DNA from 4 places in the Neobacillus sp. DFD-2R genome. Region 4 is predicted to be linked to each of the others. Evidence: predicted binding sites of a transcription regulator. Region 4 holds the regulator's gene; each other region holds the start of a gene.
What was found. Region 4 encodes Rex, which represses fermentation and respiration genes when NADH is low (regulators of the CRP and FNR family bind a similar motif). Its sites were predicted from a motif close to TTGTGAAATATTTCACAA; they were not measured.

Region 1 (5,972 bases), 1.3 Mb from region 4:
AATAAGGCAAAAAGCAATTGAAAATTTAAATGAATACAATATTTCTACTACTCTTGTGGTAACGCTGAAAAAAGGATTAAATGACCATGAGGTTGGAAAAATTATTCAATATGGATTGCAGCAAAAATGTGTTAGGGGAGTCACCTTTCAACCAATCCAAGCAGCCGGAAGATTGGAAGAATACGATCCTTCCATAAATCGTCTGACCTTAAGTGAAGTTAGACAAATGATTATCGATCAATCAAATTTGTTTGGCCCAAAGGATATCATACCGGTCCCTTGCCATCCGGATTCCCTTGCGATGGGGTATGCCTTGAAACAAAATGGTGCCGTAACACCGCTAACAGGATTAATAGATCCAAAGATATTATTAGAGGGAGAACGAAATACCATCGTATTTGAACAAGATGAAAATATTAAAAATATGATTTTTAAATTATTTTCTTTAAATCATTCACCGGATTCATCAGCACTGTCATTAAAAGATTTATTATGCTGCCTGCCAAAAGTTGCGATGCCGGGTGAAATTGGATACGACAATGTATTTCGCGTCATTATTATGCAGTTTTTAGATGCTTACAATTTCGATGTCCGCTCTGTAAAGAAATCATGTGTGCATATTGCCCATCCGGACGGCCGTATCATTCCGTTTGATACTTATAATTTATTTTACCGTGACGATAAAGAACTTGAATTAAAAATAATACAGGAAGAGCTGGAGGGGAGAACTTATATTAGATAAATGAATCTATCATTCTTTAAATGGGGTGAGTTTTTTTGGATCAAAATCAAGATGAAAATGAGCAAAACGGATCGTTAAAAGACCTTTGGCGCGGGATTGGCATAGCTATTGGAATATACCTTCTTGGACTGCTGATCATGTTTACAATGCCTCCTTTTATTTTGGTATATATATTGCTTTCACCAATCGCTCTTATTGTCATAACGATAATAAGCTTCACAAAAGGAAAAAAACAGTTAGGTCAAGGATTATTAATTGGGATAGGTATTGATATCTTGTTATTTGCTGCTTGTTTTGGGATCTTTTTCTCTCATTTAGGCGGTTAATGTATGTCTAAAAAAAGAAGGCACTGATTAGGGTAACGCGTTCACTTGTGTGGTACAAAACTGTAAATCTCAAGTAGATTCTCACAATTAAAAAGAAATTCAATAACTTGAATGAATATAAAAATTTTATATAAAATCTAAAAAAAATAAAGATTTCCAGTTGGGAATTTTAGTGGGAATATTATAAATATTTAAAATTTTAATATTATATATATATATTATCCTGTTTTACACACTCTATTTTTTATAGAATAAATTTAGGAATTGCTCATCTGATTAATCAGAGGAACTTCTACTGAAAGCGATTTCGAATAAGGAGGATTTAAAAATGAGCTAAAAAACAAATTTAAGGAGGGGTTTGGTGTGAATATCGAAAAACGAACGATCGAATTTATTCCCGAGGAAGAAAGGCATGGCAGTGTTCGCAATTTGTTTACGATTTGGTTCAGCGCCAACATGCAGGTTACTACACTCGTTACCGGAGCACTTTCGATTGAATTTGGATTAACGCTGTTTTGGAGTATTGTTGCGGTTGTTATCGGTAACTTGCTAGGTGCAATTTTTATGGCATCTCATTCCGTTCAAGGACCAAAATTGGGAATTCCTCAAATGATTCAGAGCCGTGCGCAATTTGGGGTAGTTGGGGCTGTCATTCCTCTTTGTATTGTTATTCTGATGTACATTGGTTTTTTTGCAAGTAGCGGAGTGCTCGGTGCCCAGGCAATTAGCAGTGCATTTTCAATCCCGGTTAACTGGGGAATTGTATTAATAAGTTTAATTGCATTAGTCATCACTCTTTTCGGTTATGATTTAATTCATAAAATGGAAAAGTATTTTGCTGTTATTTTCGCTATCGTATTTGTTTTTGTAACTGTAGAAGCGTTTCGTCTTCCTATGCCTGCTCATATTTGGTCACCGGGTCATTTTGATGCGGGTCCATTTTTATTATCAGTTAGTATTGCGGCGACATGGCAATTAACGTATGCACCGTATGTAGCTGACTACTCCAGATACCTGCCAATTAATACACCATCATCGAAAACCTTTGCTTATACCTATGCAGGTACTGTCATCGGTACTATTTGGATGATGACTTTAGGCGTTATTTTAACTGCACTCATTCCAAAGTTCTTGAGTAATTCCAGCTCAGGCCTGGCAACGCTTGTTGGCCCACAGTTTGCTGTTATTATGTATGTGGTGATTGTTCTCGGGGTTTTAGCGGTAAATGTGTTAAACCTTTATGGTGCATTTATGTCGATAACGACAACACTAGAAGCCTTTACAAAATTAAAAGCAACAACGAAAGTTAGATTTTGGTTGGTTTTCGCAACTGTCATTATCGGTACAGTCATCGCAATTTGGGGGAATGGAAACTTTTTAAGTAATTTTGAGAATTTTATTCTATTACTATCCTATTTTATGGTTCCATGGACTGCTATTAACTTGATCGACTATTATCTTCTACGTCGAGGGGAATACAATGTCCAGGATGTTTTTGATGTAAATGGACAGTATGGAAAATTTAATTGGATTGCCATTATTGCTTATCTGGTTTCGTTTATTCTTGAAGTTCCTTTTGTAAATACCACCATATATGTTGGTCCTGTCTCCAAAACCTTGAATGGGACAGATATTGCCTGGATTATGGGATTAGTCGCTCCATTGGTTCTTTATTATTATCCAATGAGAAAAAAAATCAATCTCTTCATTGTCGACCAAGTGATAGATAGTAAACAAAAAACTACGTAAGTGTTCAAAAATAACTTATTATAGTGTTTTCAGATGGCTGACCTTTTTCGTTTTAGGTCGGCATTTTTTTATATTTTTTGATTTAAAGCAGTACTTAGGTAAAATAAGTGAATTATTTGGCAAATTCCCTGTGAATTGTAAATGATAAAAAATTTGTAAAAGTTTGTGAAAAGAGATTAAGATTAATTAGTCCAAAACTAAATTAAAAATAAGGAGGATTTCCTTGGATACCTTAGAAATAATCAAAACACGCCGTAATATCAAACTCTTCAAATCGGATCCCGTAAATCCGGATAAGCTCCATTTATGGCTAGAGGCTGCTGCAATGGCTCCGAATCATCGAATGACAGAACCTTGGGAGGTATATATTGTCGGTCCTGAGACCAGAGCAAAATTAAACCATAAAACAAACTTCGGTGATGCTCCTGTTGTCATAGCCATTTTGTCCAAGCATGGTGCTACAGTCATTGAAACAGAGGAAAATGCACTTGCAACAGCCTGTTTCGTTCAAAACTTTAACCTCGCTGCTTGGGCAGAGGGCGTGGGAACATTCTGGTCTTCAATGGGTAATAATCCGAAAAATCGTGAAATTCTTGGTGTTCAAGATGAATATGACGTCATTGGTGTATTTGGTGTGGGCTATCCTGATGAAACCCGGGAACCAAAACAGCGCACCCCAATCCAAAATAAATTAAAGCAGCTTCCGTAGGCCAATTTATCTATTGTTCATTTAAAAAGACAAAAAGCTGATTTTCCGGCTTTTTGTCTTTTTTCTTTGGAATTTCATAGCATCATTTGTAGAAAATGGGGGAATTCTACTATTAAAAAAATGAAATTATATCACATCAATTTTTATCAAGAAAGATCTCGTTAATTGGCTGGAATGTGAATCAAATCACAATAAAGTGAATACATATTTTAGATGCAGTAATTATTAGAATGAGGTGAGAAGGAATTGGATAGTGTTATTTTGAGCCGAATGCTAACCACTTTAACATTAGCTTTTCATATTATTTTTGCCACAATTGGAGTTGGCGTACCGTTAATGATCTCGATTGCTGAGTTCGTCGGTATAAAAAAGAAAGACTCCCATTATATCTTATTAGCAAGAAGATGGGCAAGAGGGTATACAATTACGGTCGGAGTTGGAGTGGTTACGGGAACATGTATCGGATTACAGCTGTCGCTTTTATGGCCGAGTTTTATGAGGATCGCAGGTCAAGCGATTAGTTTGCCATTATTCCTGGAAACCTTTGCTTTTTTCTTTGAAGCTATTTTCTTGGGGATATATTTGTACACGTGGGATCGCTTTAAAAAGCCTCTAAATCATTGGATGTTATCGATACCGGTGGTAATTGGTGCATCATTGTCGGCTTTTTTTATAACAACTGTGAATGCATTTATGAATACGCCGCAGGGTTTTAAATTAGTAAATGGCGTGATTGTCACCTTAGATCCGCTTAAGGCGATGTTTAATCCGGCAACACCATCAAAAACCTTTCACGTCATCGTAACGGCCTATTTAAGCTCCGCCTTTCTTTTGGCGGCAATAGCAGCACTTCAACTATTAAAAGGCACAATTACAGAGTATACAAAAAAAGCTTTAAAACTTACGGTTACAGCGGCGTTTATTTTTGCTATTTTAACAGGAATTGCAGGGGACTTATCGGCAAAATTTTTAGCCAAGCATCAACCGGAAAAATTGGCGGCCATTGAATGGCATTTTGTAACCGAAAAAGGTGCCGATTTGATTCTTTTTGGTACATTAGAAAAAAATACAAACGTAATCAAATATGCCATTCATTTACCAAAAATGCTTAGCTTTTTGTCTTATGATAATTTCGAAGGGAAGGTAATCGGTTTAGATCAATTTAAACCTGATGAAATCCCTCCATTGTATATTCATTACTTATTTGATATAAAGGTATCATTTGCGATGTTTATGATCCTTGTCTCCTGTTGCTTTGTAGCTTGTTTGATATGGAAAAAACAATGGACCTATAATAAATGGCTGCTTCGCTCCATTGTTCTTTGCGGCCCAATAGGCTTTATTTCAATTGAATTAGGATGGATTTTAGCAGAGGTTGGCAGGCAGCCATGGATATTAAGAGGATATATGAAAGTATCAGAAGCGGCAACGACTTCAAAGGGAGTTGGTACAATGTTTTGGTTATTTTTTGCATTGTACGCAGTTCTTGGAGTTATTTCTACAATTGTACTTAGAAAGATGTTTCGTAATAACCCTGCTGAGGCTGAACTGGAATACCGATTTCAGGGGAATAGAAGGGAGTAGTAGTATGGACATTCAAATTTTAGGAATAACCGTTTTGTGGTTTTTTCTATATGGGTATTTAATTGTTGCCTCGATTGATTTTGGTGCAGGATTCTTTGCCTATTATGGAAAAATCACAAAACAGGATCATATCATGAACAAGCTAATTAGCCGGTATTTATCGCCTGTCTGGGAAGTAACCAATGTTTTTTTTGTTTTTTTCTTTGTCGGCATGGTCGGTTTTTTTCCTGAAACCGCCTTTTATTATGGTACCGCCTTACTTATTCCCGGAAGTATTTCTCTTGTATTGCTGGCGATTCGCGGCTCCTTTTATGCCTTCAATAATTACGGTTCAAAGGATAATAATGTTTACTTGTTTTTATACGGGGTAACAGGTTTGCTCATCCCGGCTTCACTGTCAACGGTTTTAACGATATCCGAAGGAGGCCTGATTAAAAAAAGCGGAAACAATATCGTTTTTCTCGCAAAAGAGTTATTTACAAACTTCTATTCATGGAGTGTAGTCATTTTGGCCATTGTATCTGTCTTGTTCATTAGCGCCAGTTTTCTTACCTATTATGCAGATCGGGCAGCAGATAGGAAGGCTCGGGAAATTTTACGGAGATTTGCTCTATTATGGTGTTTTCCCACCATTTTGGCCAGTCTTTTAGTGTTTATTTCGTTAAGACAACATAATATATTGCACTTTAATCGAATCATCAATCAGTATTGGTGGATGTTCGCCCTTTCCTTGCTTTGCTTTTTAGCTGCATCCTTCTTGATATGGAGACGCCGGAATTACGGAACTGCCTTTATTTTCGTTATGTTCCAGTTTTTCTTTGCTTTTTTTGGATACGGTGCATCCCACCTGCCTTACATATTG
Region 2 (5,972 bases), 2.2 Mb from region 4:
TAAAGCAATACTATCCCATGTTTCTTCTATTTCTAAGCCTTTAGCAGCACGGGGAATGAGGAAGTTCCCTACTTGACGGTTATCCCCTTTAATCGATGCACTAATAATAAAAAAATCAAGAACAGGAGACATTGTTGTAAACGTTTTTCGGCCATTTATCACCCATACAGCACCTTTTTTTTCTGCTGTTGTTTCGGGCATGCCCCCACGTGTGGGGCTTCCCGTTTTAGGCTCAGTGGCAGCACTATTTATTAATGAACCGCTGATTACTTCTTCACAAAGTTTTTTGAAAACTGATTCATTCCAATTCTCTTTTTCTCCCAGATTCATCATGATTCCCATATGCCAACCGATAGAAAGGGCAGTCGCTCCATCCCCTTCTGCTATTTTTTCTTGAAGACGCACCAATTCATAAAGGGAGATACCGATCCCCCCGTATTTTTTTGGTACGGTTAGGCCTGTATAGCCCGTGTCCTTAAGATCTTGGATATTTTCAAATGGAAAGCTTCCCTCAATATCAATCTTGTGGGCACGTGATAAAAACTGTTTAGATAGATCCTCCATCAAATCGAGTCTATCCTCCAATGTTTTACACCTTTGGAAATCCATCAATAACTCTCCCCCAATCCTTTTTCATTTATATTTTTTCTATTTCTTTATAATTGCAACAGTTTCTTTCCGGATTTTATTCTACTACATCAAGTATCTGAAATAGATATAAATCATCGATATCAATATGGATAAAAGCATTAACGGAAATCCTATTTTAAGATATTTCACAAACGAAATATGGTACCCTTTCTTTGATGCAAGGCCAGCTACGACCAAATTTGCACTGGCTCCAATTAATGTACCATTTCCACCCAAACAAGCACCAAGAGAAAGGCTCCACCAGAGAGAATCCAAATTCACAATTCCTAATTTCCCCATTTCTTTAATCATTGGAATCATAGTAGCTACAAATGGAATATTATCAACAAATGCTGAAACAAATGCACTCATCCATAAAACGAGGATAGTTGTAGATTTTATTTCTCCTCCCGTCCAGGCAATTGCTTTTTTTGCTAACATGGAGATTAATCCCGTTTCAACTAAACCGCCGACAATAACAAATAATCCAATGAAAAAGAAAAGGGTTGTCCATTCAACTTTTTCCAATACGGTAACTAAGTATTTGTCACCAGTCAGAAGTAATAGTAGAAAAGCACCGATTAGAGCCATAGTTGCTGTTTCAATATGTAAAAAATGATGTGCGGAAAATCCACCCAACGTAAGCACAATTATAAACAAACATTTTGACAATAGGTCATAATTGTTAAGCTCATCACCGGCATTTTTTTTTAAAAGCCGGTGCTTTAATTCTGCTGTTGACTTTAATTGTTTTTTATAAATTACGGTAAATAGAAATAGTATAACGGCTAAAATAATGAAATTTATCAAGGCAAGATTATCGATAAAGTCAAGGAAGGTTAATTCTTTAACAGCACTTCCGATCATTAGGTTAGGGGGATCGCCAATCATGGTAGCTGTCCCTCCAATATTAGAAGCAAAAATTTCAGACATCAAAAATGGTACCGGCGGCACCTTTAATTGATGAGTGATGCTTAAAGTGACAGGAACAACAAGCAGCACAGTTGTTACATTATCTAAAAAAGCTGATGAAATTGCTGTAAAGAAACTTAATACGATGAGAACTTTAACTGGTTCCCCCTTGACTATTTGTGCCAACCGAATAGCTAAATATTCAAAAACACCTGTTTGTGCGGTAATCCCCACAATAATCATCATTCCTACCAGCAGACCAATGGTGTTGAAATCGATGTAATGAATGGCAGCTTTTTGGTCAAGCACACCAAAAGCGACCATTATCAACCCGCCGAGCATAGCGATGGTAGTGCGGTGAAGTTGTTCCGAAATTATCAAAGCATATGCAATTAAAAAAATAACCAGAGCAATTAATTCATGTGATCCCATTCTTTAAACTCCTTAAAGCTAGTAGCTTGTTCTTGGATAGGTAATAATTATCCACCAAAATATGTAATTGATAAAGCTCCACAATGATGTAAATCTATTATTTCAAAAATATAAAGAGTGAATCAAGAAAAATAGTTAAATTATGATAGATTTGTGTCATACCTCACTGTTTATTATAAAAAATTGTTTTATAATAATTTAAAGAAAATATTTCCATTGCAAGAGTTCAAATTACTTAAAAAGTTTGCTTAAAATTGATTTTGGGGATACTACGAACGTATAGGATTGTAAGGGGGATATAAATGAATCAAGGAACAAAACAATTATTTGTTCAAACAGCGAGCCTCATCGCCGGTTTTATGGTCTGGGTACTCATTTCTTCACTCATGCTTTTCATCCAAGCGGATATTAAACTATCGTCAACGCAAATTGCTTGGGCCACAGCCGTACCTGTTATTTTGGGATCTCTGTTAAGGGTACCTATCGGTTATTGGACCAATCGATATGGAGCAAGAATTTTATTTACTATTAGTTTTATCATATTGCTTCTTCCAATTACCATTATTAGCTTCGCCAATTCGATTTTGATGTTAATTTTAGGCGGATTTTTACTTGGAATTGGCGGGGCTGTTTTTTCGATTGGTGTTACCTCACTGCCAAAATATTATGTAAAAGCAAAACACGGATTTATTAATGGAATTTACGGAGCCGGTAATATAGGAACAGCCCTTACCTCCTTTTCGGCTCCTGTTTTGGCAAATCTTATGGGATGGAGGGGGACCATAAAACTATTCCTAATTGTCGTATTGATTTTCGCCATTCTTAACTTTCTCTTAGGCGACAGGACGGAACAGAAGGTAAACAACTCCTTATCCGAGCAAATTAAAGAAGTTTATCGTAATCCAAAACTATGGCTTTTAAGTTTGTTTTATTTTATCACGTTCGGTTCGTTTGTAGCGTTTACGATTTATTTACCTTCCTTTTTGGTGAATCATTTTAGCTTAGATAAAGTAGATGCAGGCCTTAGGACGGCAGGCTTTATTGCTTTGTCAACACTTTTCAGACCAATTGGAGGTTGGCTGGGGGATAAAATTAACCCATTTCTTATTTTAATGACTGTGTTCTTCGGGCTCACCTTTGCCGGGTTTCTTTTATCGTTTACTCCGTCGCTGCCCCTATATTCTTTTGGATGTTTATTAGTGGCTTTCTGTGCCGGTATTGGGAATGGTGCTATATTCAAACTTGTTCCATTATATTTTTCAAAACAAGCAGGGATTGTAAATGGGATTGTGGCCGCTATGGGAGGACTTGGAGGATTTTTCCCGCCATTAATTTTAACGATACTATTTAATTTTACGGGGCATTATGCAATTGGATTTATGTCACTGTCCGAGTTTTCTTTATCAAGCTTTATTTTGGTTTTTTGGCTCTATTATCAGGATAAATTGGATATTTCTACAAAAATCGTTGACACAGCTGTAGATGGTATCGTTGTCACGGATATTAACGGAATTATCCAAAGAGTTAACCCTGCATTTACAAGAATTACAGGGTATAAGCAAGATGAGGTAGTAGGAAAAACTCCGAGTGTTCTGCAATCAGGAGAACACGATATCGAATTTTACAAGAAAATGTGGTATCATTTGAAAACTACTGGCTTTTGGGAAGGGTTCATTTGGAACAAAAGGAAAAACAATGAAATTTATAAAGAATGGTTAACGATCACAGCAATCAAAGATGAAGCAGGAGAAACCAAAAATTTCGTCGGTATGTTTAATGAAGAAAACAACTTTATGCGAGATAAACGATAAAAAGATGGAAAGAGGATGACTCAAAAAAGGGTCATCCTCTTTCTATTTTTCACTCAAATTAACTTAGATGCTAATTATTACAACTTTTTGTCAAATAAAATGAGTTCACAGTTCGTTCACCATTTTTGTGACGTACGTCACAAAAAAACACACTATATGTGGTTTATAGTAGCAACATAAACAACACATTCAAACCTTAACTTTAAAAATTAATATAGGGGGAAATAAAAATGGCACGAATTAAATATTGGAATCCGGAGGATGAAAAATTCTGGAATACAGAAGGAAAGAAACATGCAAAAAGGAATCTGTGGATCTCAGTTCCATCATTAATGTTAGCTTTTATCGTTTGGCAAATCTGGTCAGTAGTTGCTGTTAGATTAAATGATATTGGCTTTCATTTTACAGATGAACAATTATTTACACTTGCAGCCATACCTGGTCTTGTTGGAGCTACACTTCGATTTATATATACCTTTGCCGTAGGTTCAATCGGAGGCAAGAACTGGACAGTAATTTCCACTGCAATCTTATCAATCCCGGCAATTGGAATCGGATTTGCCGTTCAAAATCCTAATACTCCATTCTCAATTATGCTTTTACTTGCAGCACTTTGTGGACTTGGCGGAGGAAACTTCTCTTCTTCTTCTGCTAATATTAGCTTTTTCTTCCCGAAAAGGGAAAAAGGTACTGCCCTTGGAATTAATGGTGGTTTAGGTAATATGGGTGTATCGGTCGTACAATTTATCACACCTTTAGTTATAACTTCCGGAGCATTTGCTTTTGTTGGCGGCAAACAGGTTTTAGCAAATGGGCAGCATGTATGGTTGCAAAATGCAGCATTTGTTTGGGTGTTACCTATCATCATCATAACTGTTTTAGCGATTTTTGGAATGGATAATGTGCCTAACGCGAAACAATCAGTAACTAATCAATTTGTTATCGTTAAACGTAAACATACTTGGATTATGACAATTCTTTATGTAGCAACATTCGGTTCTTTCATTGGATATTCTGCGGCATTTCCGCTTTTATTAAAATCTCAATTTCCTGAACACTTATCTCTTGCCTTCCTTGGCGCTTTAGTTGCTGCAGCAGCTAGACCTGTAGGTGGTTGGATTTCGGATAAACTTGGCGGTGCTAGAGTAACAGCTTATGTACTAGTAATTATGGCGATTGGAGCTGTAGGTGTTATCTACTTCTTAAATGCAAAACAATTTGCAGGATTCTTAGCTTCCTTCTTGGTTCTTTTCCTTGCATCGGGTATTGGGTCAGGTTCTACATTCCAGATGATCCCTAACATCTTCATACCTAAAGAAGCTGCACCGGTCATTGGATTCTCAGCAGCATTTGCAGCATATGGATCATTCTTTATCCCTAAGCTATTTGGCTGGTCTGTAAAAGCAACTGGAACACCCGTCACAGCATTCTACTTCTTTATCGGATTTTATGTAATCTCTTTCGCAGTAAACTGGTTCTTTTATCAAAGAAAAAGTGCAGCGGTTAAAACACTTGCTAAACAGGTCAGTTAATTTGAAAAAAGGTCGGATTTACCGGCCTTTTTTATATTTGTACACAAAAAGCAGCCGTAACGGCAGCTTAGTTTAATATTTTTACTTTTAATTGTTTTGTTCCAAAATTAATTGCATCTTGATGTGATGGAATAAAAACATCAATTCTATTTCCTTTAATGGCCCCACCTGTATCTGCCGCGATTGCCTCACCATAACCTTCAACATAAACTTTACTGCCGAGTGGTATAACAGATGGATCAACTGAGATGACCTTAGCATTTGGATTAGCTTTTATATTAATTCCTGTTGCCGTAATACCTGAACATCCGCCGCATGAAGCAGTATACGCTGTTGCTTTAACTGTGATTTCCCTACTTACTGATGTTGGTTTTACCACTGGTTTAACAGCAGGTGCACTTTCCTTTGTTACTTGCTCTGCCGGTTTTGGTGTGTTTTCAGCCTTTGCAGTTGGTTCAACTTTAGTTACGCTTGATACAGATGCTGCTTGTTTGCTTTGCTGTGCTTGTTTTTCTGTATCGGCTTTATTGGTCGTGTTTAAACCATCATAGATGATAAGATTTAAACCCGGATGGATAAGATCGGTAGATAATTTATTCCATTCCTTGATTTGTTCAACAGTTATATGATTATCCATGGCAATATCCCATAATGT
Region 3 (5,972 bases), 760 kb from region 4:
TTCGGACCGGTAGTGACCATTTACAGCGTTCCCGATTTCGATACGGCTATTTTCCAATCTAACAACGTGGAGTTCGGCTTACAGGCAGGTATCTTCACTCAAAATTTAGATAAGGCATTGGCAGCTATACACAAGCTGGATGTAGGCGGGGTTATGGTAAATGATAGCTCTGATTATCGGATAGATGCTATGCCTTTTGGGGGGGTGAAGGGTTCGGGTTTAGGCCGTGAAGGAATTAAGTTTGCACTTCAAGAAATGACGGAACCAAAAGTTGTTTGTTTTAAAGTTTCAAATAAAAGATAATATGAAAACGTCTCTTCATAATCGCTTTATCGGAATTGACCGTTATTGGTCAATTCTTGTGTAAAAATATCTGATTTTTCTGTAAATAGATTCGAATTTTATGTAGTTAACTTTGAGTAACTTAAAATAGTGCAGGCAGCTTGGTGTATCTGCCTTAAAAGATGATGGTACCGCATTACATATAAAAAAGGAGGAGACAGGATGCCGGAAACAAATAATACCGATCAAAATCAGTTAAAGCGTACAATGAAAAGCAGACATTTGTTCATGATTTCGCTAGGAGGGGTAATTGGAACGGGCCTTTTTCTAAGCACAGGCTACACGATTAATCAAGCCGGTCCGGGAGGTACGATTCTCGCTTATTTGGTTGGTGCACTGATTATGTATCTTGTTATGCTGTGCCTTGGTGAATTAACTGTAGCTATGCCGGTAACCGGTTCATTTCAAACGTATGCTACAAAGTATGTCGGTCCTGCTACCGGATTCACCATTGGTGTGATGTACTGGCTTACCTGGGTGGTTACGGTAGGTTCGGAATTTACCGCAGCAGGTCTATTGATGAAGAGATGGTTCCCTGATACTTCCGTTTGGATCTGGAGTGCTATCTTTGCGATTGCCCTTTTTCTGCTAAACGCCTTTTCAGTGAAATTTTTTGCTGAAGCCGAATTTTGGTTTGCCGGTATTAAAGTAATTACCATTATTTTATTTATCGTATTGGGGGGAGCAGCGATGTTTGGCTTCATTCCGATGAAAGGCCATGCAACTGCCCCGATGCTTTCCCATTTTACCGGTGAAGGCGGTCTTTTCCCTAATGGATTGCTTCCGGTTTTAATGGCTATGATTTCCGTGAATTTTGCCTTTTCAGGAACAGAACTTATTGGTGTTACCGCCGGGGAAAGTGAAAATCCCGACAAAGACATTCCGCGATCGATTAGAAACGTAATTTGGAGAACTGTTTTTTTCTTTATTGGTGCGATATTTGTATTATCCGGATTAATCTCTTGGAAAGAAGCGGGAGTCATAGAAAGTCCGTTCGTTATGGTTTTTGACAATATAGGGATTCCTTATGCTGCAGATATTATGAACTTTGTTATTCTTACCGCTTTACTATCAGTAGCAAATTCCGGTCTCTATGCATCTACCCGTATGGTATGGTCGCTTTCAAATGAAAAAACAATAAGCCCTCTCTTAGGGAAGGTAACTTCAAGAGGAGTGCCGCTTAATGCTTTAATCGTTAGTATGGCAGTAGCCAGCTTGTCATTATTCTCAAGTGTCGTTGCACCGGATACGGTTTATTTAGTGCTTGTGGCTATATCCGGATTTGCAGTGGTGATCGTATGGATGGGAATTGTGTTATCGCAGTATATGTTCCGCAAGCGTTTTATTGAAGAGGGTGGGAATATTAAAAATTTGAAATTCCGTACCCCACTTTATCCCTTCGTCCCCATCACTGCTTTTGTTTTATGTTTCGCTTCTTGTGTAGGACTTGCTTTCGATCAAAGCCAACGAATTGCCCTGTATAGCGGAGTACCCTTCATTGCTATATGCTATTTTTTCTACTATATTAAAAATCGTGGAAAGAAGAATCAATTAGAGTCTCATGATGAACTTGATCAGTATATTGAGAATATAAAGTAGAGAGGGTCCGGTGTTAGCGATCCATTAAGAGTGGCTAAAATTGTCACTCTTTTTTTGTATCTAAATAATATGGTTTGCAAAAATATTTTTAATAGATTGGACAAGTGATTGAGCAATCTTATTATCTAGTATCAGGGAAGCAACAGTTATCTTTGAACAGTAAAACATATACAAAGAGGAAAAAATATTTTAAGAGTCCTTTCGGGGCTTTTTTTATTTAAGGCTATTTTCGCATAGATTGTTGTTTTTCGTATAAGTTTATCAACCCGTATAATTAGAAGCTTCGTGCATCTTTTCGTAAGAACATTTGCGAAAATTGCCTAGAAACTTAGTAAATGAACTTTATTAAGTTTCAAAAGCAACAAAGTTTACGAAAAGAGCCTTATTTAATATGGATCAAAATGGATATTGGAAGTGTACCTAACGGAATTCTTGTTCAACAAGTCCGAACCAGACTCGTATTCGGACTAGTTCTTGCGATTTTCCCCCAACGCTGTCGGTATTTCCCGGAATTGTCTAGTTAAATAAACGGATTCTTCCTTTATTTTCAGCCAATGCTGTTACCAAAGGGAAACTGGCTTTTGTCTTGATTGCCCATAATCTGTTAAAATGAAAACATACACTATTAGTAAGACACATAATGAAAACCCGTTGGATTGCCGAAGGAGAAATATGAAGGTGATTGGGGCGAAGAACGATGAAGAAGCGGTCAAGGTTGCGTAGACGGATTCGCGAATGGCTAAACAAGAGGAAAGAACGGAAAAAAGAGAACCCGCTCCCGAGTTTTGCAAACCCAAAAGAATTTTATCAAAATGAAAAACCTACCGAGGAATAATGACAGATGCGATTCTTCCATAAAAGAAGGATCGTTTTTTTCTTATTCAAATAACGAAGCAATTTGAAAGGGATGATTAACGTGGATAAAAGACCGGTAATAAGTGAATATGACTCCTATTTTTCAAAGTACGTGAACTTGGTGCCTGACGGGGATATATTGGAAATATTGGAGCAGCAGAATAAGGAAACTAACATCTTGCTTGAGGATATATCCAATACGCAAGGGCTATTTAAATATTCTCCTAATAAATGGAGTATGAAAGAAGTAATTGGTCATCTTACTGATACTGAGCGGATTTTGGGTTATGCCCTCCTTTGTATAGCAAGAGGAGAAGCCATATCTCTTCCAAATTATGATAAAAATGTTTATGTTCAAAGTGCTGCATTTGATAAACATTCGATGGAGGACCTTTTGGCGAATTTGAGTATTGTTCGCAAATCTACTTTACAATTGTTAAAGAGTCTTAACTCAGAAGATTGGCTAAGGCGAGGTATTGCTAACGGCTCTGAAGTTACTGTCCGTGCGCTTGTAATTATTCTTGCAGGTCACGAACTTCATCATCGAAAAATAATTAAAGAATTTTATATCGGTTCTCAGGACTTTCCGCTAAAAAGGATTTAAATAGCTCGCCTTGTAAGTATTTGTACTACATTCTTATTAAGGATCTCTCCTTTGTTCCGGGGCTGACGTTGCGGGTTTTGAAAAGATGCTAACATTCCACTCGAATTTTTTGAACTAATCTCATGAAAAAGGACCTCAGTCTGAACGTTCACGACTGAGGTCCTTTTGTGTTAAGCCCTATATGTTGCTGCTTTGTTTCCTTTAGCAGCCGTTTTACGAATGAATGGAACGACCCAACGATCAAGACCGATGCGGCCTGCGTTGTAACCGGCAGCAAGGATGATGACACCCAGTAAAATATCCATTGGGTTGGTAGAAACAGTACCTGCCATCACATATGAGAAGTTCATGAGTAAGCCGAAGAACATAGCCGCTGTTGTTAAGCATCCGAGAATAAGTCCTAGACCGACAAGAAATTCACCTAACGGAATAATAGTATTAAAGATGTGAGCATTCGGTAAGGCAATGTGTTTTAAGAATCCTACATAAGTAGCATAGACCATGCTGCCGTCCGGACCTTTAACCGGATTGGCGATCGCGCCTTTTAGAAAACCGGAAGCATCAAAACCGCCTGTAAGCTTGTGCAGACCGGCTGTTAACCATGCATACCCAAGATATAAACGTAAGACGGTAAGAAGAGCTGCAGCCACTTTGTTCTGTCTTAAAAATTTGTTAAACATATAAAAGACCCCTTTATGAAAAGTATTATTGGTAACTTGATTACATTGTTAGTATAATCCTTTTATCTTGAAACGAGAGTAATTTGTTCACTATTTCACATATTTGTAAAAAAGAATTGAACAAATTGTTGCAAGGGAATGATTGGTTTAATATTCTCCTCAATGGTTAAATTAACGTTACTGCGTTATGTCCCGTCGTGCGGTCACTATTCATCATTACCTACTGAAGATTCAGTTTGGAGTGAGCAAAATGAACACCCACATTCATGAAATATACTTACACACTGCTGTTAAAATACGTAAGCCCAAAAATCTAAATAATTTAACTCCCAAAATGTCAACTGACTATGTATTTGATAGGGAGGATAGATTTACAGATTATATCGATAATCATCCCGGAATATCAAAATCATCTTATATAACAAAAGATGATAAGGACCAATATTATTATATTACAGGTTTTAAGGTTTGTTCTTTGGATGAATTAAAACTATCCCGGCAGATATTTGTACCATCCTACTTAGATAAAGATGATCATTCTTTTCCGCTAATTGATAGATTGAAAAAGGAAAATTTAACACCCCTTCAAAACGGTTATGATAAAGCATATGCACATGTTTCGGTATATACGAAAAATATAAATTTGTTAACTGCAATCGATTATTCGAGGTTGGCAAATGTCGACGGATATGACGATCCTCTTGTAATGGATAGAATGAATTACATTTCGAATTATTACGAAAAGCAAGAGACCCGCTATGTATCGGGTGCTGAAACCAACTCATTCGCTACCATTTCGGAAAATAGAAATTATTTTTATACCATTCACTTACCGAATGTTAGTACTTTGTATCTAAAGTATTTTGTATATTTTATTGAGTACCAATCTATTCCTTCACATCAAATGATGCCTAGACTTTTGGGGAATCTATGGGGATCAATGATAGCTAATAATAATAACTTCAACAGCTATCTATTTAAATCAATGATGATAGGGGATCTTAAATAATAAAAAAGAGGTTAAAAACAGAATCTCCTTGATTTCTCTTAACGTGGTTACGTGTGAGGCGAATTTCTGTTTGCCCTGTTCGAATACCCCCGCATTCGGACTCTCATAAGGAATTTCCTGTATGCCCTGTCCGAATAAGCCCGCATTCGGACTCTTATAGGGAATTTTCTGTTTACCCAGTCCGAATAAGCCTTGCATTCGGACTCTTATAGGGAATTTTCTGTTTACCCAGTCCGAATAAGCCTCGCATTCGGACTCTTATAGGCAATTTCCTGTATGTCCTGTCCGAATCCCCCCCGCATTCGGACTCTTATAGGGAATTTTCTGTTTACCCAGTCCGAATAAGCCTCGCATTCGGACTCTCATAAGCAATTTTCTGTATGCCCTGTCCGAATCCCCCCCGCATTCGGACTCTTATAGGAAATTTCCTGTATGTCCTGTCCGAATACCCCCCGCATTCGGACTCTTATAAGCAATTTTCTGCTTCCCCTGTCCGAATCCCCCCCGCATTCGGACTCTTATAGGGAATTTTCTGTTTACCCAGTCCGAATAAGCCTTGCATTCGGACTCTTATAGGGAATTTTCTGTTTACCCAGTCCGAATAAGCCTCGCATTCGGACTCTTATAGGGAATTTTCTATTTACCCAGTCCGAATAAGCCTCGCATTCGGACTCTCATAAGCAATTTTCTGTATGCCCTGTCCGAATACCCCCCGCATTCGGACTCTTATAGGAAATTTCCTGTATGTCCTGTCCGAATCCCCCCCGCATTCGGACTCTTATAAGCAATTTTCTGCTTCCCCTGTCCGAATCCCCCCCGCATTCGGACTCTTATAAGCAATTTTCTGCTTCCCCTGTCCGAATACCCCCCCGCATTCGGACTC
Region 4 (5,972 bases):
AATATATCGGGTCTCGTTAACAGGAGCTTCCCTAACGCGAGCCGGGTTTTTTGCCCGCCGCTTAAGCTGGAAATCATTGACCCATGATCGCGAAAATTTAAACCATGCAAAACAGAGCGAATATCGGCTTCGTATTGATAGCCTCCCTGTTCTTTAAATTTCACTTGGAGACTGTCATACTCTTTTAGAATTCTTTCGTATTTACCGCTGTCGTCCATCGCATCAGTGTCAGCCATTTGTTCTTCCAGCTGACGAAGTGTTTTTTCCATGATTCGAAGCGATTCAAACACAGTCAGCATTTCTTCCCAAATCGATAAATTCGATTCCAAACCTGTATTTTGTGCTAAATAACCAATGGTTACTTCTTTTGGTTTAATAATCTCACCGCCATCATGTGACAGGTGTCCCGCAATAATCTTTAATAATGTCGATTTTCCTGCACCGTTACGGCCAACAAGTGCCACACGGTCACGAGTTTGTAATTCCAGTTTTATATTCGATAAAATAAGTTCAGCACCATAATATTTTGCCAGTTGATTTACTTGCAACAAAATCATTATTTTTCACCTCTATACATACAAATAGTGTACCTTATTCCTAGTACGTCGGCAATAAACTGCTGTTAATTAGAGCGCCGGAAGGAATTTTGTCGAATGAAAAAAATAATCATTTGGCTAATTCGCTCAAACTTTCACACACATAGATGAAAAAATAGTGTATGATTTTATAGGAGGATTAAAATATGGCGGATTTTACTCATTTTAATGAAGAAGGCAGAGCGAAAATGGTTGACGTAAGTGATAAGCCGGAGACGGCACGCACTGCACTTGCCCATTCCAGCATTGCAGTAAGTAAAGAGATTTATGATAAAATAACGAATAATGAAATGAAAAAGGGCGATGTGTTAGCAGTCGCTCAGGTTGCGGCTGTTATGGCTGCGAAAAAAACATGGGATCTTATTCCAATGTGCCACCCGATACCTTTAACGAGTGTAAATATTACCTTCTCATGGGAACCGGAGGCCAATGACCAATATAAATTAAGAATTTCTGCATTTGTTAAAACAAAAGGAAGTACAGGTGTTGAAATGGAAGCGTTAACAGCTGCGGCTGCTTGTGCGTTAACCATTTATGATATGTGTAAGGCAGTTGATAAAGGTATGGTGATTGGTCCAACCTATTTAGTTGAGAAAACGGGCGGGAAAAACGGTGATTTTAAAAGAACCGGGCAAGTTAAATAATTTACTAAACCATACATGCGGGGTGTAGGAGTCAAATGATAAATGAAACGATGAAAATACCACAGGCAACAGCAAAACGGCTGCCCTTATATTATCGATTTTTACAAAACCTCCATGCTTCCGGCAAGCAACGGGTTTCTTCTGCAGAATTAAGTGAAGCTGTGAAAGTGGACTCGGCAACCATTCGCAGGGACTTCTCCTATTTTGGAGCATTAGGGAAAAAAGGCTATGGTTACAATGTTAATTACCTACTAACCTTCTTCCGTAAAACACTGGATCAGGACGAACTGACAAAGGTTGCCCTAATCGGGGTAGGTAATCTTGGAACCGCCTTTTTAAATTATAATTTTTTAAAAAATAATAATACAAAAATTGAATGTGCCTTCGATGTCGACCCTGAAAAAATGGGAACATTGATTGGCGATGTCCCTATTCTTCCGATGGATAATTTGGAGGAGCATTTGTCCAATGAAAATATACCTGTGGCGATTTTAACAGTGCCTGCGCCTGTTGCCCAGACGATTACGGACCGGCTTGTAAAAGCAAATGTTAAGGGAATATTAAATTTCACTCCTGCAAGGTTAAATGTACCGCCTTCGATTAGAGTGCATCATATTGACTTAGCAGTAGAGCTTCAATCACTGGTATATTTTTTAAAGCATTATCCAACAGAGGAAATAGTAGCAGAGTAAAACAAAGACCTTTTCGCGAAAAATATCGTGGAAAGGTCTTTTTCTTTTGGAATAGGAAGCCCAATTTAAATCACCGGCTTTACAACGTAACAGTGTTATGTTACATTTACGGTATGAAAGGGGTTTTCACAATGAGCGAGGAGTTAATCTCTAAAAAGGATTTATTAGAACTGGCCGGGATATCGTATGGGCAGTTATATAGATGGAAACGAAAGGATCTTATTCCGGAAGAGTGGTTTGTAAGGAAATCAACATTCACAGGTCAGGAAACATTTTTCCCAAAAGAAAAGATTTTAGAAAGAATCGATAAAATTCAAACGATGAAAGAGAACCTTTCCTTAGACGAACTGGCGGACATGTTTTCACCAAATGTCACCGATTTAAATTTAACCAAGGACGAGTTAATAAAACGTAACATTGTTTCGACGGTGGTTATCGATTTTTATTTAGAGCAGGAAAAAGGCGGTCATCAATTTGATTTTTCGAGAATGCTTGAAGTGTTTGTCTTAGAGAAGCTCCTTCAATCAGGTGAAATTAATCTCGATGAAGGGAAAATACTGCTTCAGGTGCTTCAGGACAATAAACCCTTGATTAAACAGAAAAGCGGAGAATTGGTGATTACGAGAAAGCTAGGGGTTTCATCCTGCCTGTTATTGATCAATGCGGAAGCCTTCCATTTTGAGCGGGGAACAAAAATTGTCGCACAGCTTTCACTGATGAGTTGCATGGAAGAAATTAAATCGAAATTACTATAAAGGAGAATGGAAATGGATATGAAACAACGGGGAGATCTGGTCATCAATGGCTTTGGCGCATCCAACGGCGGACAATTCAACCTTGTTACATTAAATGGTTTCGGCACAGTTAACAGTGAGGTGGAATGCAACGAATTTGAATGCAATGGTTTCGGCACGATCAATGGAAACATCAAATCAGATAAAGCCAAAGTAAACGGTAAGGCCAAGTTTAAAGGAAATATTGAAAGTCAATTACTAACCATTGATGGAACGGCAAAAATCGACGATAACCTCTATGTCGGTAAATTTGAACTATCCGGCAAAGTTTCGGTTGGCGGAAGAATAAAGAGTGAGGAAATCAAAATAAAGGGCGCTTTAACAGTTGGAGAAGATTGCGAAGCGGAGATTTTTAAAGCTGAATCCCAGTTTAAGATTGGCGGTCTCTTAAATGCTGACCAGGTAGACATTAAATTATATGGGGAATGTAAAGCAAATGAGATAGGCGGGCAAACGATAACGGTAAAAAAACATCAAAAGGGATCATTAATCGAAAATTTATTAAAGCCTCTTTTTCAAACGCAGCTGGAAACGGGTTTAATTGAAGGGGACAAAATTGAACTTGAAAATACAATAGCTAAAGTGGTCCGTGGAAACCATGTTACGATTGGTCCTAATTGTAAAATTGATGTTGTGGAGTATACTGGCGAATTTTCGATGGATAAAAATGCTGTTATCGGAGAAAGCAAAAAGGTTTAATGGGGGGATTTTGGAATGAAAAAAGGCGATAACCTGATTATCAATGGATCGGGAAGTTATCCGGGCGGCCGTTACGAAAAAATCAGCATCAGAGGCGAGGGTACAATTGTAAATGATGTCGAATGTTCAGCCTTAAATGTTTATGGAACGAGTGAGGCGGTGGAAAATGTCAAAACAGGAACAGTGAAAATAATGGGAGAAGCAAAGGTCAAAGGGAATTTGGAAGCGGAAGAAACGGTGGTCATGGGAACCATGACGGTTAACGGCAAAGCCCGGTTGGAAAAAATAAAGATTTTCGGTTTACTGGAAGTGGGCGAAGCTCTTAGTGGAGATCAAGCGACTATTAAAGGAAGTATTTCAGTAAACGGCGATGTTGAATATGAGACGTTTGACTCCAGCGGCGGTTTTGAAATTAAAGGATTACTAACAGCAGATACCATTAGAGTCGGTTTGCGCTTCGGTCAAAGCACAGCAGAGGAAATCGGCGGCGGAAAAATCACCATTAAGAAAAAGAAAAACTCGTTGCTGCCATTCGGAAAAGAAATGGGGTCTCTTAAGGCCAAGGTAATTGAAGGCGATGACATCCATCTGGAAAATACAACGGCAGATATCGTTAGGGGCAATAACGTCAAAATCGGACCCGGATGTCAGATCGGATTGGTGGAATATCGAAATGATTTAACCCATGATCCGGGTTCGTCGATAAAAATAATGACAAAGATCTAATAAAAGTAAAAGGGCTGACTTATGGTGTCAGCCTCTTTACTTTTTCAATTTATCCTTAAATTTAACATAAAAGAAAATAATTCTTAGTCCTGAACCAAAATCAAAAGTAGCCAGCACGACAAGGAGATAGCTGAAAAACCCCCATCCGTTTTTTTGAACATCCTGAATCGCAAAGTAAGTAAATAAAGAGCCGAGCAGGAGATAAATGAAGCCGGAAAACAATGGTGAACGTCTCATAAAAATCCTCCGATGAAGTTTTGAACTTTCTCAGCGTTGTGAATCAGTTTCTCAATATCATTCTTGTAGGCCGACTGAAGGATAACAACCAAGGTATTCATCGCTACATGGGCAAAAATTGGGACAATAATATGTTTTGTTCTAACATAGAGAAAAGCAAACGTAAAGCCCATCGCCGAATATATGAGAATATGCTTAGGCTCCATATGGGCCAAAGCAAAAATGAGCGAGCTAATGAAAGCGGAAATAAAAAAGTTAAATCGTTTATGAAGGGTCCCAAAAATAATTTTGCGAAAAATGATTTCTTCTAGAATAGGTCCGAAAATAGAACTGACTAAAATAGCCAGGGGAAACGAATCGATAATTTTAATAATATCCTTTGTATTTTCCGAGCCCATTTCAATCCCAAGAAGGCGCTCGATATTTGCGGCCAGGGATTGAGCAAATAAAGCCAGAAAGACACCGGAAATTGCCCAGATGACCGAACGTCCGAAGCCGGTTCCTCTTTGGTTAAGGTTAAATTGCTTCATTTCTTTTCGTAATATAATAAGGACAATGATCAAGCCGATGGAAAAGCTGATGATGAGCCAATAAGGAACTGCAAGCTTCGGGCCTATTCCTAATGATTTTAAGCCGAACATCAACAGCGGAACCCCTAGTAGGCTGGAAAACTGCATACCAATATAAACAATAATGATAATCCAATATTCCCGTTTCAAATTTTTATCTCCTTTGAATTCGATACAATATTTTTTGCACTATTCTTCATTTTACTCTTAAATACGCGTTTGTATCAATTTTGAAGAGTTATCTTCTAAATTAGTGTATATAAATTGCTGTTTTTCACATACTTTTAAGGTTGTGTAAAGTTACTGCCTTTTTTAAAAAATTTTATGCATCACACTTGCAAAAGATTTACAGATTCATTATTATAATAATTGTGTTAGCACTCATAACGAGAGAGTGCTAATAATTCAGAATTACATATATTTTTGAGGAGGTTGTTTGATTTGTTAAGACCATTAGGTGATCGCATTGTCATTGAGCTTGTTGAATCAGAAGAAAAAACTGCAAGCGGTATCGTTTTACCGGACTCAGCTAAAGAAAAGCCTCAGGAAGGAAAAGTTGTTGCCGTTGGTACTGGTCGCGTACTTGAAAGCGGAGAACGCGTAGCACTTGAAGTTTCTGTAGGCGATCGCATTATCTTCTCAAAATACGCTGGTACAGAAGTAAAATACCAGGGTACTGAATATTTAATTTTACGTGAAAGTGATATCCTTGCTGTTGTAGGCGCATAAGGATCATACCTGAAAAAAATAAAATTTTTTGACTATATGAGGAGGTTTTTTGAATTATGGCTAAAGAGATTATGTTTAGTGAAGACGCTCGTCGCGCAATGCTTCGTGGTGTAGATGCACTTGCAAATGCAGTAAAAGTTACTCTTGGACCTAAAGGACGCAACGTGGTTCTTGAGAAAAAATTCGGTTCACCATTAATCACAAATGACGGTGTAACAATTGCAAAAGAAATCGAATTAGAAGATGCATTCGAAAACATGGGTGCTAAACTTGTTGCTGAAGTAGC

Region 1: AC3ANV_RS19615 (cytochrome ubiquinol oxidase subunit I) is a predicted target of Rex. The motif match lies at 3,701-3,718, and genes of this name have one in related genera.
Region 2: AC3ANV_RS09780 (NarK family nitrate/nitrite MFS transporter) is a predicted target of Rex. The motif match lies at 3,911-3,928, and genes of this name have one in related genera.
Region 3: AC3ANV_RS02520 (DoxX family membrane protein) is a predicted target of Rex. The motif match lies at 4,164-4,181, and genes of this name have one in related genera.

Annotation. Positions count from the first base shown of each region.
Region 1 is NZ_CM173228.1:3,930,062-3,936,033, reverse strand. Features, by position in the region: gene AC3ANV_RS19635 (radical SAM protein) at 1-742, shown strand, start outside; gene AC3ANV_RS19630 (hypothetical protein) at 778-1,068, shown strand; gene AC3ANV_RS19625 (purine-cytosine permease family protein) at 1,432-2,817, shown strand; gene AC3ANV_RS19620 (nitroreductase family protein) at 3,041-3,526, shown strand; gene AC3ANV_RS19615 (cytochrome ubiquinol oxidase subunit I) at 3,797-5,110, shown strand; gene AC3ANV_RS19610 (cytochrome d ubiquinol oxidase subunit II) at 5,115-5,972, shown strand, end outside.
Region 2 is NZ_CM173228.1:1,954,417-1,960,388, reverse strand. Features, by position in the region: gene AC3ANV_RS09795 (acyl-CoA dehydrogenase family protein) at 1-609, opposite strand, end outside; gene AC3ANV_RS09790 (ArsB/NhaD family transporter) at 694-1,974, opposite strand; gene AC3ANV_RS09785 (nitrate/nitrite transporter) at 2,277-3,785, shown strand; gene AC3ANV_RS09780 (NarK family nitrate/nitrite MFS transporter) at 4,016-5,317, shown strand; gene AC3ANV_RS09775 (3D domain-containing protein) at 5,385-5,972, opposite strand, start outside.
Region 3 is NZ_CM173228.1:513,647-519,618, forward strand. Features, by position in the region: gene AC3ANV_RS02505 (aldehyde dehydrogenase family protein) at 1-303, shown strand, start outside; gene AC3ANV_RS02510 (amino acid permease) at 505-1,941, shown strand; gene AC3ANV_RS02515 (DinB family protein) at 2,858-3,400, shown strand; gene AC3ANV_RS02520 (DoxX family membrane protein) at 3,571-4,080, opposite strand; gene AC3ANV_RS02525 (hypothetical protein) at 4,331-5,089, shown strand.
Region 4 is NZ_CM173228.1:5,221,261-5,227,232, reverse strand. Features, by position in the region: gene AC3ANV_RS26160 (ABC-F family ATP-binding cassette domain-containing protein) at 1-557, opposite strand, end outside; gene moaC (cyclic pyranopterin monophosphate synthase MoaC) at 743-1,240, shown strand; gene AC3ANV_RS26150 (redox-sensing transcriptional repressor Rex) at 1,276-1,932, shown strand; gene AC3ANV_RS26145 (YhbD family protein) at 2,064-2,687, shown strand; gene AC3ANV_RS26140 (polymer-forming cytoskeletal protein) at 2,700-3,425, shown strand; gene AC3ANV_RS26135 (cytoplasmic protein) at 3,441-4,151, shown strand; gene AC3ANV_RS26130 (YdiK family protein) at 4,188-4,388, opposite strand; gene AC3ANV_RS26125 (CPBP family intramembrane glutamic endopeptidase) at 4,385-5,107, opposite strand; gene groES (co-chaperone GroES) at 5,399-5,686, shown strand; gene groL (chaperonin GroEL) at 5,743-5,972, shown strand, end outside.